3 regions of the Gottfriedia sp. OAE603 genome follow, and region 2 is predicted to be linked to each of the others. Evidence: riboswitches for the same ligand, from Rfam matches in the RefSeq annotation. Region 2 holds a riboswitch; each other region holds the start of a gene.
The links. A riboswitch is a leader RNA that binds a small molecule or an ion and turns the genes downstream of it on or off. The one in region 2 is predicted to bind S-adenosylmethionine.

Region 1 (6,501 bases), 150 kb from region 2:
ATAACTCAGATAATGACCTCACGTGGTCTCGCATAAATTCAGGACCAGTTGCACAGTTTAACCCGATAGAAATTGGCGAAATGTGCTCAATCGCTAAATAAAACGCATCAATTGTTTGACCAGCAAGTGTTGTACCCATCGGTTCGATCGTGCCTGAAATCATTACTGGAATTGTTTTATCTAACTCTTTAAATGCATTACTAATTCCAATACACGCAGCTTTAACATTTCTCATATCTTGACATGTTTCAACTAATAATAAGTCGACACCACCATTTAATAGTCCAATAGCCTGACGGAAATATGCAGTAATTAATTCCTCAAACGTAACGCCACCAGTGACACTAATTGCTTTTGTCGTTGGGCCCATTGCACCAGCTATAAACACATTTTTCCCAGAAGATTCTACTGCAGCTTTCGCAATCTTAGCAGCTTTTTCATTTAATTCGATATCTAAATGCTGTAAATTGTAATCAGATAAAACGATATTTGTAGCTCCAAATGTGTTTGTCTCAATAATATCTGAACCAGCTAGTATATATTCTTCATGGATTTCTTGAATGATATCTGGACGAGTGACAACTAAATATTCATTACACCCTTCTAGTTCTTCACCACCAAAATCTTCAGCTTGTAAATTTCGTTGTTGAATCATCGTTCCCATTGCTCCATCTAGGAGTAGAATACGTTCTTTTAATGCTGCCTCTAATGCTTTCATAATTGAATCTCCTCTTTTTTACGAGTTTTAGTGTATTGGATTAGTTCTTCAGTAATTTCATATTTTAAGAATGGAGTAATCAAATAGATTCCATTAAACTTATCAATTGCATAATCTACAAGTTCTTTTGCGATGTTTTTACCTTCTTCTATTGCTAATAAAGGATCATTGATATCAATTCGATTTCTAACTTCATCTGTCAAGGTAATTCCTGGTACTTCATAATGAATAAAGTCAGCATTCTTTTTACTAATTAGTGGCATGATGCCAATAAAAATTGGCTGATTGATATGTCTCGTAGATTCATACAAACGATCGATTGTTTCTAAATCATAGACAGGCTGGGTTAAAAAGTAATCTGCACCCGCTTCAACCTTCTTTTCTAGTCTTTTAATAGCAGCATCCATTTTCCTAACATTTGGATTAAATGCAGCGGCTACAGAAAATCTCGTACCGTTTCCTAAACTTTTTCCGGAATATAGTCTACCTTCATTCATTTCTTTGATCATGCGAATAAGTTCAAACGAGGCCACATCATATACCGATGTGGCACCAGGGAAGTCACCTACTCTTGCAGGGTCACCAGTAATGGCTAATACTTCATTTAAACCTAAAGTCGACAGTCCCATTAAATGTGATTGAAGACCAATCATATTTCGATCTCGGCAAGTTAAATGTGTAAGAACAGGAATATTTAATCGTTGTAACATTGACGCAATGGCTACATTTGAAATCCTTGGTGAAGCTAACGGGTTATCAGCTAATGTAATTGCATCTACTCCTGCGTTATTTAAAGCCTTTGCCCCTTCAAAAAATCGTCTAGTTTGTAAAGTTTTCGGTGGATCCAGCTCAGCAATAATAGTAGTTCTTTGTCTTGCTTTCTCTGCTAGCGTTACATTTTTTTGTTCTGGCTGCTTTGGTATTTTTATTGTAATCATTCGATTGTTGACTTCTTTTTTTGTGACAGGCTTTAAATTATCTATTTTATTGCGTAATGCGGCAATGTGTGCGGGTGTTGTACCACAACAACCGCCAATTAAACGAACGCCTTGTTCAATAAAAGGTTTTGCCATATCTTCAAAATATTCTGGATTTGATTTATATACATATTTACCTTCTTCATACAAAGGAAGACCTGAGTTTGGAAATGCCGATAAAAATCCCTTTTTCGGTAATGCAACCGTATTTAAAGATTCAATCATATGAAGTGGACCTAAATGACAATTGATTCCGACTACATCCGCTCCTAAATCTACTAATTTAGGGAGGATTTTTTCAATATATTGACCGCTTTGCATCACACCGATTTCTTGTAAAGTCACCTGTGCAATGATTGGAATGTCTGTGCGCTCTCTAAGTAAGGTAACAGCATCATATAATTCATGTTCATCATAAAAGGTCTCAAGCATGATTCCATCAACACCTTCTTCAAGTAAGGCAGATGCCTGCTCTAACAACATGATTTCTCTTTCTAACGGTGTTGCAAAGGTTGACCCAATGTATTTCATACCACCAATACCACCTAGTATGAGTGCTTTTCCTTTAGATGCTTCTCTTGCATTTCTGACGGCCATTTGATTGATTTGTTTAACTAATTTTTCCAATCCATGCTGTCTTAATTTCCCAGCATTAGCTCCGTATGAATTTGTTTGAATGACCTCCGCACCAGCATTAATATATTGTTCATGAATATGGATAATTCGATCTCGTTCAGTAATGTTTAGTTCTTCAAAGCAACTATGTAATCCCCCAGAATATAATAGAGTCCCCATAGCTCCATCACCTAATACAATTCCATTATTCAATTTTTCCAACAGTCCCACTTGATCACTTCCCTTACATACAAAAATAAAAACGCCATTCTTTCTAAAATGAAAGAATGACGTTATCTACAATCCACGCCTTATCTCTCATGTTAAAAACATGCTGGATTTAGCACTTTTTAGCTAAAGCTAAAGTTGCCGGGTTTCAAAGGGCCAGTCCCTCCACCACTCTCGATAAGGAATATTCAGTTATTTTTAATATGAATAGTTTACTATACTTAACCAATTAAAGAAACATATTTTATGAAAATTTGAAAAATAGACATATTTTATTATTTTTCGAATCACTTAGTTTACATAATAATATTATTTGATAAAAAACTGAAACTATATACATAATAAAATTATTTTTGAACATAATGCGCTAATGCGAGTAATGGATATATATGTTGATAACTATGATAATGAATATAAAAACCACCTGGTAAACCGAGACCTGTTGGATACATTACTTCTTTTTTTGTTTTATCTTTTTGAGCCAGTAAATATTGAATCCCTCTTTTTATCGCTTTATCTTCTTTATCTACAATCGTTAATAAGGCATCAATAGCCCATGCTGTTTGACTAGGAGTACTATACTTTAGCGGTACATATCTTTGCTTTACAGCCGAATAACCAGACTCTCCCCAACCTCCATCATCATTTTGCGCACTGATAAGCCATTTAGCAGCTTTTTGAATTGCTTCATGATTCTTCGGTATTCCGATTGATCGTAGTCCAGTGATAGCAGCCCATGTTCCATAAATATAACAAATTCCCCATCTACCATACCAGCTACCATTTTTTTCTTGGTGCTCAAATATCCACTCGCTCGCCTTTTTAACTTGTTCATCATTTCGATCAATTGTTGTATAGTTTCCAATAAATTCTAAAACACGACCTGTTAAATCTGCCGTCGATGGGTCAATGATGGCATCCTTGGCATTTTCTATTGGTAAATAAGTTAACCATTTATTTGTTACATTTTTTTCAAATGCGCCCCAACCACCATCATGATTTTGTAAGCCCAATAAAAACTGAATCCCTTTTTGCCATTTTTCAAGTTGGGTTGAGTCTGAGATAGCACTTCTTGTTAATGCCCTTAATGCTGCACTTGTATCATCATTATCTGGAATAAATGAATTTACTTCTGAAAATCCCCAACCTCCAGGACTGATTTTCTTTGCATGCTTCGACCAATCACCTTTTAAGATTTGCTGTTTTTTATTTAAATAATCAACGGATTTTTTAATTAAAGTATCTGTCGGGGAAACGCCTGCTTCTTGTAATGCATAGGAAAGTAACGCTGTATCCCAAACCTGTGAGGGAGAATTTTGAATATGAATACCATCTTCGGTTTCAAATGAAAGTGAGATTAAACCACTTAATGCTTGTTGAATTTCATTTGAGTTAGTTTCATATCCAAGAGCTAGTAATGCGTATATCATATAATATGTTGAACTAGCGTAGCTATAAAATGTACCGTTTGTTTCAATTCTTTCTAATATAAATTTTTCAGCTTTTTCATATCCTTTATCATGAAAATATAGTGGATATGAGGCAAGCTTCTTACCCTCTTCTACTAAAAAGTGAAAAAATGAATTTCTCTCATCGTCAAACCACTCGATCTCTTTAGTAGCATGTAAATGATCTAGATTAATTGGATGATTAGATTTAATAATAAATCGTTTATTAATACATAAAATCATTGGAATTAAATGAACTCGGGCATAACTACTTAGTTCAAATAAACTGAGAGGAAAATTGTCTGGGAGCAGAAAATAGCTCATCGGAAAATGAAAGAATGTTGGATATTGAATGAATCCATGTATCGCTAGAATCATTTTTGTCATAAAATGTACTTTTCCCAGCCCACCATTTGAGAGTATAAATTTTTCTGCTTTCTTCATATTAGGATGATCTTTTTCTAATGTGTTAGAGACTAATAATGCAGCATATGCTTGAACAGTCGCGGATAGATTCCCATTTTTTTCATCTTCATATAATTTCCATGAGCCATTTTCTTCTTGTAACTTGATCAAACGTTTTGCAATATTTTCACATAATTCTTTTTCTTTATCTAATAATGCTAAATCACTTAAAAGAATTAACATAAAGCAATCTGTCATAATCGACCCTTCAAAACAATATTCCCAAGACCCATCTGTATTCTGATCTTTTCTTAATAAATTTATGCGCTCATTTAAATTTTGAATAACTTCTTCCTCGAGGTTCAACAGTTTCACCTCAAATCTTTCAAGATTTAAGTATGATGGTATTTATCCATCCTACTTTTCTTTTCACTAGATTCACCTTCAATGTCAACCAATCTCTTATTCTTCACTTTAATTTCAGATACCAAGCTTAATATAAATACAAAAAGACTCAAAGGGAACACAATAATTTTATAGCCAAACAAGGTAAAAGCAGGAAGAATATCTAGAAAATAACCCAAGGAAAATAAAACGATAACTAGTAATATATTAACCCCTATTACAGTGAGTAAAGCTTTAAATGCCGAGTTTAAGCTAATTGAATACTTCAAAATGATCACACTCCATTACAAATCTATGTTAATCATAGAAAAATCATGAATGAAAAAACCATTTTCGTTAGGAATATGTGAACGTTTGTTAGACATAATAAAAAACTCGTAAACAATTTTTATTGTTTACGAGCTTTTATTTATCGATTCAATTTAACTTTTTCAACAAGAAAATTCAATATGACATGTGCAGCAATTCGGCTTGTCATATCACGGAAATCAATTGTAGGATCTAATTCTACAATATCCATCCCACAAACTTTTGGATGTGATGCTAGATAACATATTCCATCAATCAGCGTCTGACTATCCATTCCACCAGGGCCAATTGCTGGACAGCCTGGTGCAAAAGCCTGATCTAACACATCCATATCGAGACTAATATAAATAGCATCAACTTCCTGTGATAAACGATTTATACAATCAATCATAATTTTTTGAATACCCAAATCACGTACATCACGCATTGTATAAATTGTGACACCATGATTGATTCCAAACTCAGTATAAGGAGCACTATTTGAAAAATTACGCAAACCAATTTGAATTAAATGTTCACCATTTAATATACCTTCATCTATTAAACTGCGAAATGGTGTTCCGTTTGACCTGCCACCATCATTTATATTTCTTAAATCGTGATGCGCATCAAACTGAATGACCCCAATTTTCCCCCTAGCTTCTGTAAAAGCAGCGATGCTTGGAAAGCTAATCCCGTGATCCCCACCTAAAATAATCGGCATAGTATCTTTAAATTGGTTCAATAATTCAGCAATCGTCGATTTAATACGATTTCTAGATTCCTCAAAATCAGTGACATGCATCGTGATATCGCCAAAATCTGTAACACGTAACGTTTTCAAGTCAATTCCATCTTCAATATGATACGTACTATAGCTACTTAGCATTTTACGTATAGATGCGGGAGCAAAGCTAGCTCCCGAATGACTAATTGATGTTTTAGATAATGGAACGCCTATGATTGAAAAATTATGTGCATCTTTTCCATCCCAAGCAGTGACTATTTCATTAGCTTTTGTAACAGATGAATCAACGAAAACTGCATCTCCTGCTTTTTTAAGATGTGATAGAGACATCATATACACCTCTATTTACGACTAACTTTCCATTCTTAAACACTGATTCTACATGATTTACACCAAAATGATATGGTACATAAGTATAATTTGGTGCATTCCAAATAACAACATCAGCTTTACGTCCAACTTTTAGTTTACCAGCTTGTTCACCACGATTAATTGCATATGAAGAATTAATCGTTACCGCATTCCATATCTCTTCGGGTGTCATTTTTAACTTTAACATAGCAATGGTCATGATTAATTGTAAATTCTCTGTCGGACAACTTCCAGGATTAAAGTCAGTAGCCAATGAAACAGCAGCATTTTGATCGATCATTGCTCTAGCTGGTGCAA
Region 2 (6,501 bases):
AATACTATTTTTAAAACCTTCAGGTAAAACATCCCGCTTATTTTCAGGACATTTCTTAATCAAATCAAACAATTTATTATATTTTTTATTTAATAGTTTAAAAACATAAGATGAATCATTCATTAATATGTAACAAAAAAGGAATTTCAACAGTGAAATTCCTTCTTAAATAGATTTTATTATGTTTTTGTAATTACATCAAATTAAGCTTTTGTTGTAGTGTAGTTTTCTTCTAATGTTTTCTTTAAAAATAAAGCTAATTCAAGCATGCCATATTTTCCAGCTTTTGCTTCTGCATCAGAATTATAGTTCGTGTTTGTATTGATATCATAAGTAAATATTGTTCCTTCAGCATTTCTGATAAATTCAATTCCAGCTACTTGAATATTATTATTAACTAAAACGTCTTTATATTTATTTAAAATTTCATCTTCAAATCCTTCAATAATTTGGAACTTAGGTTTCTCTTCTACTTCTTCTCCAACCGGACAGAATAGATCGCCAATTTGGCATACGTCCGCTGGGCAAAGTTCAAAACCTTCCGAAGTATCAACCTTTACAGCGTATACAAAGTTTCCTCCGACAAACTCACAACGAGTTATATAGCTTTCAGGAGACAGTATGTATTCTTGAATTAGGGTAATGCCATCGACTGGTTCTTCGAAAGTAGTTCCTTCCACATAAGCTTTTAATGCTTCGATATTATGAAATAATTGAACACCTAATCCTTTACCTGCACGATTATGCTTCGTAATAAATGACTGTCCTGCAAAGCTTTCAGCTGCCTTCAAAATGTTTTCTTTTCCGACCGCTGCAATTGTTTTTGGCGTCTTAACACCATACTTGTTTAATTCTAAGTATTGCAAAACCTTACTAACCTCTAGTTTTAATGCATTCGTTCCATTTAACACCGTACGTCCATGAGCTTCAAGCCAAGCTAATACTTGCGCAGTAAATTCAGCCGCAAAACGGTGATCACGTGTGTGTGAAGAAGCACTCATTCTGCTATAAAAAATACCTTCTGGTGGTTCGGTAGATAAATCTAAAGTTCCTTCGTCTAAATGCCACTCTTCATATGGAACACCAAGTTCCTCCAATCTTTTTGTTAAATGGACTGTCCACTCACTATTTTCATGAATTACATATATTTTACTCATTTTACGACCCCTTTCTAGTTCTTTATTAAACTACGTTTTTGTTCAACTAATGGCATAATTTGTTTTGAAAATCGTTCCATTTCCTCAAGTTGAGGAGAAAATTGTAATAATAATAAGTCTAAGCCAGTTTCTTCATATTGTAAAATTCGATTTGCAATTTGATCTGGAGTTCCTACTAAATTTGGGCGTAGACCTCGGTTAGACACCGAGTAATCCTGTAATTGGATTTGTTGCTCTAATTGTGACTTTGTAGTGAAGTCTTTAAAGCCAGCATATCCGCTTGAATCCTTCACCTTTGTGATTTTTTCAAGCTCAGCTTTTGCCTCTTCTTCAGTATCACGGCAAATTACATACGCAGCCATTCCAAAAGAACTGAATGGTACATTATCAGTTTGTTCACGTCGGGCTTTCATATCTGCTATTTTTCGCTCGATCTCTTCAACAGTTCCACCATGCATTACATATGCATCACATTTTTCTGCAATGGTTTGCTTGCCTTTTTCACTTTCACCACCTGCATATAAAATCGGGTTAGGTCTTTGAACAGGCTTTGGAGCAAGCTTCGTGTCTTTCAAGTCGTAAAATTGGCCAGAATAATTAAAGGTTTCTTCTGTCCATAAACCTTTTAGTACATCAATAAACTCTTCGGTCCGAGCATAACGTTCATCATGTTCTGTAAAAATACCACCATATTGACGTGCTTCGTCTGCCCACCAAGCAGATACAACGTTTAATGTAAATCGTCCGTTACTGATTCGATCAATATTTGCTGCCATTTTTGCTGCTACAGCTGGATTATGAAACCCAGGGCGAATCGCCGTCATAATTTCTATTTTTTCCGTCACCGCTGCAAGTGCTGCTGCTGTAGACCAAGCTTCAAGAGAGTCATGCTCTGGTCCCTTAATATCATTTAAATATAATTCAGCTATTAAAGTAGTTGAGTAGCCCCATTTTTCAGCTGATTGAATAACATCTTTTGCATATTCATAAGTTGGCGGCATATTTTCATCGTCTACATTTCGTAACCAGCCTCCAAAAATCGGCAACCAAAAACCATATTTCATCTAGACTCTCTCCCTTATTTTTAACATCACTAAGTTTACCTATCTACTAAGTTGGAATTATACTCAAAATAAAAAACTCTCCTCCAAAGAAGAGAGTTTAAAAACCCTCTTCTCATCTTTCAAGCATTTGCTTGTTGGAATTGGCACAGTATTCATAAGAACCTGCTGCCGAGGCTTCAAAGGGCCAGTCCCTCCACCTCTCTAGATAAGAAGAAAAATATAAATTCAAAACTTTTTTATTAATAAAGTGATAATAGTTTATTTTTTTTTAATTGTCAATTAATTAGTTCTAATGTTAAACTATTTTTTTACTGATGATGATAGCTACTTTAAAACTGTCATTCGTCTATATTCCCTGTTTTAATTAGATTACAATACTCTCAATAATCTGGAGTTTTTCTCCCTTATTAAGATCATATTCACTAAAACACCTCTCCAATTACATTTCTATAATTGGCTTAAGAATTATTTCATATATTTAGCGACTCATCAATTTTTTCTTCACCAATACCGAAATATGTAACCTTTTTCTCAGGAATACAGACACGATAGCTTACAATTCCTGCCTCCGCAATCTCTTTTAAGAATTCTAAAAAAGGTTGTGAAATGTTAGCAATTGCCTCTAATACTTTATTTCTATCAAATTGATTTGAGATCGCTAAGTTTATTTGTGAATCTGTTTTAAATTCTGAATTGACTCTCTTATAAGTAGATTGACCAGTTGCAACGTCTATTTCATATTCGTTTATGCCTCTTTGAGACAATTCATCTAAGAATTGAGGAAAGTCTATTTCACCTTTACTTCGTCTGTGAATTATTTCTTGAAATTCAAATTCTGTTATTTTAGTATTCATCATTATGTCTCCTTTAGTTTTCTAGACTTTTTAACAATGCATTTTATAAATTCATTTTTTCCGTTTGTATATGAAACTCTATCATTTGGATATTTTTCAGCTAATTTTATTTTTAAATGATAGTACTCGTTACGTACATCAGGATGCTTTCTCAAATAATCTCTAAATAAAATATTATTTATCCAAAAGTCACTTTCAAATTCATAGATATGAAGGTGGTGTGTTCCTGCTCTATATTCACCTTTTCTAAAAAAACGCCTTTCGGGAAACTCCTCATGCCAAACGAATTCGTATCCAATTTCAGCAAATGAATTAATAAAGTCTTGGATTGCATTTATATGTTTTACTCCACACATCATATCAATTATGGGTTTTGATCCTAGGTTCTCAATTGAGGTACTTCCAATATGTTCAATTTGAATTAAAGTTTCACCTAAAACATTTCTAATCTTTGTTTCTTCTTTTTTATATTCTAAAGCCCATTGCTGTGAGTAATCCTCAATAATTACTTTTCCATCCATGTTTTGTCCTCATTTTCCTTAAATCTCATCTATTTTACGAACGTATATGTTGTTCAATTTTTTCATTACTAATTTAACACATATAAAAATTACTTCAAAAAAAGAGTAGCCGTTGGCTACTCTATAAAAATAATAGTTATTCGATAGTATTAGTTCCATCAGACTTGCTATTTTCTATACTTTGTTCAGGTAAAACAGTGACAGCGCCTTGATTTTTATAGCCATTCGTCTTGGATGCATATGACTTGATCAATTCAGCTATATCAATACCTGTCATTTCTTTTAATGGCTCTTGCATTTCAACCATTGTTTTTGTAATGCTCTTGCCAAAAGATGGGATCCCTTGACCGTTACCTGAATCGATAATTTTAACCGATTCGATATTATTAAGAGGTTGAGCAATTTTTTCTGCAAAAATAGGGAGCATCTCAATTAACTTTTCTGTGATAATGACCTCACCATGTTTTTCCATCGCTTCAGCTAATAACTTACGTGCTTCAGCTTCTGCTTTACCACGTTCACGAATAACGTCCGCCTCAGCTGAACCTTCTGCTTTACGAATTTTGGCTTTTGCTTCCCCATCAATCTCAGCTTTACGTGCCTCAGCTTCTGCTTTACGAGTTGTTTCATAATATTCTGCATCTGCTTTTGTTTTACGTACTTTACTTTCCTCTTCTTCTAGCCTAACAGCACGTTCACGCTCTAGGAATTTTAGTGATAATTCTTCTTCTTTTACTTCTTTTGCTAGTTTTGCTTTTTCAAGTTCATAAGACTGTTCTGATTTTGCACGAGCACGTTCGGTTTCTTCCATGAAGGCTGCGTCTTTTATATCTTTTTCCTTTTTTGATTCTGCGATTGCAATTTGACGTTTGTATTCTTCTTCTTTTGCCTCTTGATCGGTTTGTGCTTTATGTATACGAGTTTCACGTTCACTATTTGCTTCAGCGATTTCTGCCAATTTACGAACTTCAGCGATTCGTGGTCTACCTAAGTTTTCTAAGTATCCATTCTCCTCATCAGCGTCACGTAAATCTGTTAGACCTAATGATGTAATTTTAAATCCCATTAAATCAAGCTGCTTTTGTGCAACTTCAGATACATCTTGATTAAATTTTTCTCGGTTACTATTAATATCTTCTACCGTCATTTTAGAAAGAATCGCACGTAGATTACTTCCAAGAACTTCAATAATTTCTGCTTCAATTTCTTCTTGTTTCTTACCTAAAAATTGTTCTGCATAGTTTGCGATCCCATTTAAAGTATCCGCTACCTTAACCATTGCTACTGCATCTGCAACAATTGGTACACCACCATTTGTATAGACTCTTGGCGTTGATAACTTTAATTGAAAGGATGTCAGATTAACAGGTGTTGAAGTTTGGAAACGTCTTAAACGGTATCCACCACCTCTAATAATTTTCATTGATCGTCCTTCTTGGTCTGTAAAAATATTCGTTTCTTTCTCAGGATCACCTAATTTCGGACCTGTAATAATTAATGCTTGATTTGATTTTGCCGTTCGGTAACGATATCTGATCCAAAAAAAATAAGCTACACCACCAATTGCAGCTATGATCAGTACGGGAATTAAAAACAAAAGTCCTCCTAAAAAACTTAGCATTGCAATTCCTCCTTCTAAAATTTCCAAAATATTACATTTATTGTATATTCGACATAAATGATTATATCCCTTGTTAAAAAATGTCCGTTTACTTATCCATTTTTGCAAATAAAGTACGCGTTAGTTGATTACAACTTCTGACTTAAGAGATTCTAATTCTATAAGCAACAATCTTTATAAAGAATCTAAAAATAATAAACGGACTACCGAAGTAGCCCATTATTTTTCTATAAAACATGCGTTAAATGTTTAGTAATTTAATAGAAGTATCGATCTAAGATAGATTTCTTACTTAGTTATGGTTATATGCCATTCCACAAGAGCAACGATTTCTTCCAATTAGCAAGTGATAAGATGCGGGTAATTCCTGATTGACTTGTTGAACTGCAATAGCAAATTCATTACTATCACTAGGTACCTGAGATAGTGCGTCAGCTTTTTCTTGAGAATCAATAACTGTTCCAGGTGGCACAAATGTATTTGCAGGAATTGTGACACCGTTGTTACTACCGCATTGTAGGATATAAATGCTCCACTTCCGACAATCGCGGTATATACAATTGCATTAAAACCAACAAATACTTTGTCAGCGATATAACATGGACCATGAATAAGAGCTCCATGGGCTATGCTCACTTCATTACCAATGAAGATTGAAAATTTTCTTCCTTCAACTGAAATTTTTTTATTTGCTAAACCATGCAGAATGACTCGATCCTGGATATTTGTGTGAGAACCTATATAAAAAGGTGTTCCTTCATCAGCACGTATTGTTACATTAGGAGCCACATACACATTGTTTCTAAGCGTTACATCACCTATAACACTCGTAAACTGACTTACAAAAGCAGTTTGATCAATAGTAGGATAATGTTGAATAGGATTATATGAAGTTATTGGGTTTGGACTTATGAAAGGTTCAAAACAGCAAGAAGGATTATTAGAATAGGCGTTTGATCCTTTATTTTCTCTCAAGTTATCACCTCAATTACAATCTATTTTTTTGTTAACTTTTTATGCCTTAATAAAATATAGATTCGTTTGCTAAAAACGGCATATAAACCATAAAAAAAGCTGCTAATTAAGCAGCTTTGATTTCCAACTAAATTAATAAATTATGTATATGTAAAAAACTCATGCTATTTTTATGTTGAAAAAGTGGAAAAATAAATCTTAATAAATCCTTTTTGCGAAAGGATGATTTTCTGAGAACTGTATTAAATCCCACAAATTTCCGTATAAATCCTTAAATACTGCTACAGTACCGTAATCGTGTGTTTTGGG
Region 3 (6,501 bases), 1.4 Mb from region 2:
TTAAGAATAGTTCTATGGTGATGATTAATTACACAAAGCATCAATTTTAGAAATGAGCCTAAAAATAAAAATCACTATGATAAAATAAATGGAAAGTGTACTTATAGCAGAAAGAGCAATGCCAATTATTGACCAAAAAAATAAACAACTATTTATAATAACTTTGAACGCAAGAACGAATGAAATTGAAAAAGAAACGAAACGAAAAAGGGTTGAAAAGGTTATAAAAACATTAGGTTGATGTAAGAGAAGGTGAACGAAAGTGGAGAACAATGAGGGGCAGAGTTTTATTTGGATTAAAAGCAATATAGAGCTAGTCTGGAATGCAATCATAGATCAAGACAAACTTTCGAAATGGTACGTACCTGGATCACCATGGGAAATACCAAACCTAAGCGTTGGTGAAGAAATGGCTTTCACATTAATGCCAAGTAGACATAACCATTTAACATAGAAAGTTACCATGATTCTAACGATTGAGAGTATCCAATTCCTAGAAGAGTTTACATTTAGTATAACTACTCCAAAAACATCTCAATTCACCTAAAAGAAGAAGATAGGGGAACTAGCGTAACAATGAATTTAAAAGGCTTCGCTCCATCATTAAAAAATTTGAAAGCTCTTGTAGAAGGTATGAGATTCCTAATGTGAAGTGCGGGAAAGCTGAGTCCCACATCATTGTGGGCCCAAGAGGCTCAACTCACGCCCCATGGAAAGTGAGCACCTGGAGTGGAATTCAACACACATCTTTTTCAGAACCTAAATACATAAAATCAAGGGGAAATAATGAGAAACAAAAAACTTAAATACATAATAATTGGTATCATAGCATTAATCATTTTTTATTTCTTTACGAACAATAAATGAGAACCGAGTGAGAAACTTTGATGATTTAATTCCTTATAAGCATAGGTATTTTGAATCAATTTCATTTCGAAAGGATATTTCTTTAGAAGATACAACAAGAGCAGTGGATTGGGTGTCAAGAGATCAAGGTCAAGTCGATGAATTAATGAGGTTTTTAAGTCAATATCGCCTAAAAAAAATAAGTAATGAAACATTTAATGCACGATTAAATGATAATGAAGAAGGAATTTTCGATTTTTTTATAACCCACTCTAGGGGAGCTGTTGCAATCGTTAATGTACAAGGTGATGTTGTTCATATCTTTGGGAACTATTATGAAGTTATAAATGGACCGATTGATATGGAGTGGATCAGAAAGTTCGATGACAAAAACGAAAAGAAATATACACCAAAATAAAAAATCGGTTTATCAATCCAATTCTTTACCTTTTCAGCAAAAAATTAGGTCTTGGATTAGAAGACTTTTTTTGATGACTTAAATTGAAAGTTACTATTACTAAATAAGAGTGTTATCTTAAGATGTTGAATGGAGCGTAAGGTGCTCGACTCCTATGGGAGATGCGTGAAAGGTGAGACCCCACAGGAGGCCCACAGGATGTGGGTCATGCATGCGTTACGACAGGACGTCATGGTTTTAGCATGCCTACCTTTTTCTAGGAGGCTCACCGCACGCCCATGGAAAGCGAGCACCTGGAGTGGAATTCAACACTCTTCTCTTACCTAGAAATTTAAATTAATGTTGTTCAAACTTTTACAGCACAAAAAAAGGTCTTCGATTAGAAGACCTTTCAATGTTAATATTATTTTAAAGGACCGCCAAGCTCAGCAAGTTGAGCATCAAAGCCTTCGAATTTTTTAAAGTTTTCTTTGAACTTATTCACTAATTCAAGCGCTTTAACTTCATATGCTGATTTGTCTTCCCAAGTTAATGATGGAACTAATACTTGATCAGGCACTCCTGGAACATGTTGAGGAATTGAAAGACCGAAAAATTCATCTTGAGTAGTTTCAACGTAATTTAAATCTCCTTCAAGTGCAGCGTGTACCATTGCTCTTGTATATGAGAGATTCATACGTTTACCTACTCCGTACTCTCCACCAGTCCAGCCAGTGTTAACTAAGAATACATTTACATTATGTTTTTCAATCTTTTCACCAAGCATTTTTGCGTATTCTACAGCTGGAAGCGGTAAGAATGGTGAACCGAAACAAGTTGAGAACGTTACTTGAGGTGATGTAACTCCGCGCTCAGTACCAGCTAATTTACTAGTAAATCCACTTAAGAAGTGGTACATTGCTTGTTCTTTCGTTAATTTACTGATTGGAGGTAATACTCCGAAAGCATCAGCAGTTAAAAAGATAATTGTATGTGGGTGTCCAGCAACACTTGGCTCAACAATATTTTGAATTGCTTGCATTGGGTATGCTGCACGTGTATTTTCTGTTAATGAAGTATCGTCATAATCTGCTAAGCGACCGTCAGGATTTACGACTACGTTTTCTAATACTGTCCCAAATTTAATCGCTGAGAAAATTTGTGGCTCTTTTTCAAATGTTAAATTAATACATTTTGCATAGCAGCCACCTTCGATATTGAAAACACCATTGTCTGACCAACCATGCTCATCATCACCGATTAATTTGCGGTCTGCGTCAGCTGATAGTGTTGTTTTACCAGTACCAGAAAGGCCGAAGAATAATGCTACATCACCTTCATTACCAACATTTGCTGAGCAATGCATAGGCAATACATTGTTCTGTGGTAATAGGAAATTCATAATTGAGAAAATTGATTTTTTCATTTCTCCTGCATATTCAGTACCACCGATTAGAATAATACGTTTTTCAAATGAAATAATAACGAATGCTTCTGAGTTCGTACCGTCAACAACTGGATCAGCTTTAAAAGTTGGAGCAGAAACAATCGTAAAATCTGATTGATGTGTTAGTAATTCTTCCTCAGTAGGGCGGATAAATAACTGGTGAGCAAATAAATTATGCCATGCAAATTCATTAATAACTTGGATTGGTAAACGATATCCAGTATCAGCACCAGCAAATCCTTTAAATTGGAATAATTCGTTTCTATCTTTTAAGTAAGTAAGTACTTTACTATATAATTTTTCGAACACATCTGAAGAGATTGGCTGATTTACTGTTCCCCAATCAATTAAGTTTTCAACAGATGCTTCATTTACAATAAATTTATCTTTTGGTGAACGGCCAGTATATTTTCCCGTTGATACACTAACTGCTCCCGTTGACGTTAGAATACCTTCTTGTCTTGTTAGAACTTTTTCAACTAGCTCAGAAACGCTTAGCTGGTTATACATGTGATTACTTGAAAGTAATTCATTCAATTCAATATTTACATCAACTGTCTTCATATACTAATACCATCCTTTAAATATAATTTGTCTGCCATGTAGGTATCTCGTTAAATAGTATAACACATTTATTTTAATAGTGTATACTATTAGTTGGAAAAATGTGTAACGAAATTATTAAAAATTTTAAAATGAGTAAAACGGTATACTTAAAGGTGTAAATTAGCTTGTATGAAAGATATTATTAGGTATTACCCATTTAATAGGAATGAATGTAAATCGTGTGATGATTTTCTATTTATGGTGAAATGTGTCTAAAGTATGATGAAAATTGTTGACAAGAAAGTTTATTTTTAATATGATACTTTTCATACGGATACTCTCTTATCCCGAGTAGGTGGAGGGATACAGGCCCTACGAAGCCCAGCAACCTCACTTTAAGTGAAAGGTGCTGAACCTGATGCAAGGCAATTTATTGTCTTGGACGATAAGAGCGAAAGGCAAATAACTAAACCTTTCCTCAAGCAATATGGATAAGAGGAAGGCTTTTTTTTTGCTCAAAACTTAAATACAGATGGCAATTTCGTAATTAACACTGAGTTATCTTTATCTTAAATGGGAAACATAAGATATAGGAAAACATTTTTCTAATCTTATGTTGAGAAAAAAGAGATCCGTCAATTCAATTTAGGAGGGGACTCAATGTCACAACGTCGTTTATTTACTTCAGAATCAGTTACAGAAGGACATCCAGATAAAATCTGTGACCAAATTTCAGATTCAATTCTTGATGCAATTTTAGCTAATGATCCAAATGCTCGTGTAGCAGCGGAAACTTCAGTTACAACAGGTTTAGTACTTGTTGCAGGTGAAATCACAACTTCTACTTATGTAGATATCCCAAAAATCGTTCGCGAAACAATTCGTGAAATCGGTTATGACCGAGCTAAATACGGATTTGATGCAGATACATGTGCAGTATTAACTTCTATTGATGAGCAATCAGCTGATATCGCTTTAGGTGTAGACCAAGCATTAGAAGCACGTGAAGGAAGCATGTCAGATGAAGAAATCGAAGCAATCGGAGCTGGAGACCAAGGTTTAATGTTCGGTTTTGCTGTAAACGAAACACCTGAATTAATGCCACTTCCAATTTCTTTATCTCATAAAATCGCACGTCGTCTAACTGAAGTAAGAAAGAATGAAACAGTTTCATACTTACGTCCAGATGGTAAAACTCAAGTAACAGTTGAGTATGATGAAAACAACAAACCAGTTCGTATTGATGCAATTGTTGTATCTACACAACATGGTCCAGAAGCAACTCAAGAACAAATCGAAAATGATATTAAAGAACTTGTTATTAAACCAGTTGTACCAGCTGAGTTAATCGATGCGAATACAAAATTCTTTATCAACCCAACAGGCCGTTTCGTAATCGGTGGACCTCAAGGGGATGCAGGATTAACAGGTCGTAAAATCATCGTTGATACTTACGGTGGATATGCTCGTCACGGTGGTGGAGCATTCTCTGGTAAAGATGCAACGAAAGTTGACCGTTCTGCTGCTTATGCTGCACGTTACGTTGCGAAAAACATCGTAGCTGCTGGATTAGCTGATAAAGCTGAAGTTCAATTAGCATACGCAATTGGTGTTGCGAAACCAGTATCTATTGCAATTGATACTTTTGGTACAGGTAAAGTTTCAGAAGAAAAACTTGTAGAAGTTATCCGCAATAACTTTGACTTACGTCCAGCAGGAATTATCAAAATGCTTGACCTACGTCGTCCAATTTACAAACAAACTGCTGCTTATGGTCACTTCGGCCGTACAGATATCGACCTTCCTTGGGAACGTACTGATAAAGCAGAAGCTTTAAAAACTGAAGCTGGTCTTTAATGATTAAAAGAGACTGTAACAGCATTTGCTGTTACAGTCTCTTTTTTTATTTTATGCCTAATTCGTCAATTAAAAGCTTTCAATAAGTATAATTATGTAAGATGATATGATTGTGTATTGTTTTCTGGCTTAGCCTAATAAAAATGAAGGACGGAGGTGAGTGTAATAGGGGGAAATGTACTCCTTATTACAGTAAGATGAATGATCATACAGCATTATTAGTCGTAGATGTTCAAAATGCAATGTTTACTTATCCTGATTTTAAGCTACATAATGAAGAAAAGGTACTAGATAATATTACTAGCATGGTTGAAAAAGCAAGAGAAGTAAATATGCCGATTGTTTATATTCAGCATACCGAAGACGATTCTGAATATAAAGAAGGTTCATCAACTTGGGAAATACATCAGAGAATTAAACCCCGTTCAACTGATATCGTTGTGCAAAAAGGAACATGTGATTCTTTTTACCAGACGAATCTTCAGGAAGAACTAAATAAACTACAAATAGAAAAATTAGTCATTGTCGGAATGCAAACTGAGTTTTGCATAGATACAACTGTAAGAAGTGCCTTTAGTAAAGGGTACAACAATATTTTAGTTAAAGATGCACATAGTACTTTTGATAATGGTAAGCTAATAGCCTCTCAAATCATTAATCATCATAATGATATACTTGGTGGCGGGAGATTCGCTATTTTAAAAGAAACAAAGGATATATCATTTGAATAAATAAAAAATGCCACCGTAATATGTACGGTGGTATTTCCTTTTATATATAGCGTTCTTTTAGTATGTTTAAATGATGAAGCTCATGCCCAGCAATTACATATGCCATTGCTCGAGCAGTAGTTGGAGCATGATTAACCGAACCAATTTTTTGCAGAGATTCATTAGAAAGTGTTGAAAGTAAGGAAAGGGTAGATTGACGAACATTAGATAATTCAAATAGGATTTGGTGTAATTCTAGTTCATTGAATTGTGTATTAGAAGCATAGACGTTTTGATCAAAAGAAGGTAAATTAGCAGTTTCGCCTCTAGCAATTGCTAATAAACGATAGCTCATTACACGTTCTGTATCAGCCATATGACCAAGTACTTCTTTAATCGTCCATTTATCTTCTGCATATTTATAATTCCCCTGTTCAGAAGTAAGTGTCTGGCAGAACTTTTTGGTTTCATCAATTTGGTTTAATAGAATGTCAATTAAATTTCCTTCAGGTACAAGGTCGATATAGCCTTTAAAGTTGGCAGGGAATTCTGTTGCCTCAGGTCTATTCAACATAGCGATCTCCTCCTATTTTTCCTTTTTATGTAATTTCAAACTTATAAGTCTCAGTATACATTATGGTAAAATTATGTAAATAGAATAATGAATTTTAAAAAAAGGACGAAGAAGTTGTATGATG

Region 1: another riboswitch for S-adenosylmethionine. It lies ahead of ABID96_RS09325 (bifunctional homocysteine S-methyltransferase/methylenetetrahydrofolate reductase); the one in region 2 lies ahead of ABID96_RS10140 (LLM class flavin-dependent oxidoreductase).
Region 3: another riboswitch for S-adenosylmethionine. It lies ahead of metK (methionine adenosyltransferase); the one in region 2 lies ahead of ABID96_RS10140 (LLM class flavin-dependent oxidoreductase).

Annotation. Positions count from the first base shown of each region.
Region 1 is NZ_JBEUNN010000001.1:1,871,060-1,877,560, reverse strand. It holds gene metH (methionine synthase) at 1-718, opposite strand, end outside; gene ABID96_RS09325 (bifunctional homocysteine S-methyltransferase/methylenetetrahydrofolate reductase) at 715-2,541, opposite strand; SAM riboswitch class I at 2,619-2,722, opposite strand; gene shc (squalene--hopene cyclase) at 2,886-4,757, opposite strand; gene ABID96_RS09315 (hypothetical protein) at 4,784-5,065, opposite strand; gene hutG (formimidoylglutamase) at 5,206-6,165, opposite strand; gene hutI (imidazolonepropionase) at 6,143-6,501, opposite strand, start outside.
Region 2 is NZ_JBEUNN010000001.1:2,024,852-2,031,352, reverse strand. It holds gene ABID96_RS10145 (ATP-grasp domain-containing protein) at 204-1,157, opposite strand; gene ABID96_RS10140 (LLM class flavin-dependent oxidoreductase) at 1,172-2,221, opposite strand; SAM riboswitch class I at 2,331-2,433, opposite strand; gene ABID96_RS10135 (DUF1398 family protein) at 2,692-3,075, opposite strand; gene ABID96_RS10130 (GrpB family protein) at 3,078-3,596, opposite strand; gene ABID96_RS10125 (flotillin family protein) at 3,733-5,217, opposite strand; gene ABID96_RS10120 (LbetaH domain-containing protein) at 5,557-6,192, opposite strand; gene ABID96_RS10115 (VOC family protein) at 6,391-6,501, opposite strand, start outside.
Region 3 is NZ_JBEUNN010000001.1:3,427,882-3,434,382, reverse strand. It holds gene ABID96_RS17460 (hypothetical protein) at 89-241, shown strand; gene ABID96_RS17455 (SRPBCC family protein) at 263-454, shown strand; gene ABID96_RS17450 (hypothetical protein) at 875-1,264, shown strand; gene pckA (phosphoenolpyruvate carboxykinase (ATP)) at 1,668-3,254, opposite strand; SAM riboswitch class I at 3,576-3,688, shown strand; gene metK (methionine adenosyltransferase) at 3,897-5,093, shown strand; gene ABID96_RS17435 (cysteine hydrolase family protein) at 5,291-5,824, shown strand; gene ABID96_RS17430 (DinB family protein) at 5,865-6,377, opposite strand.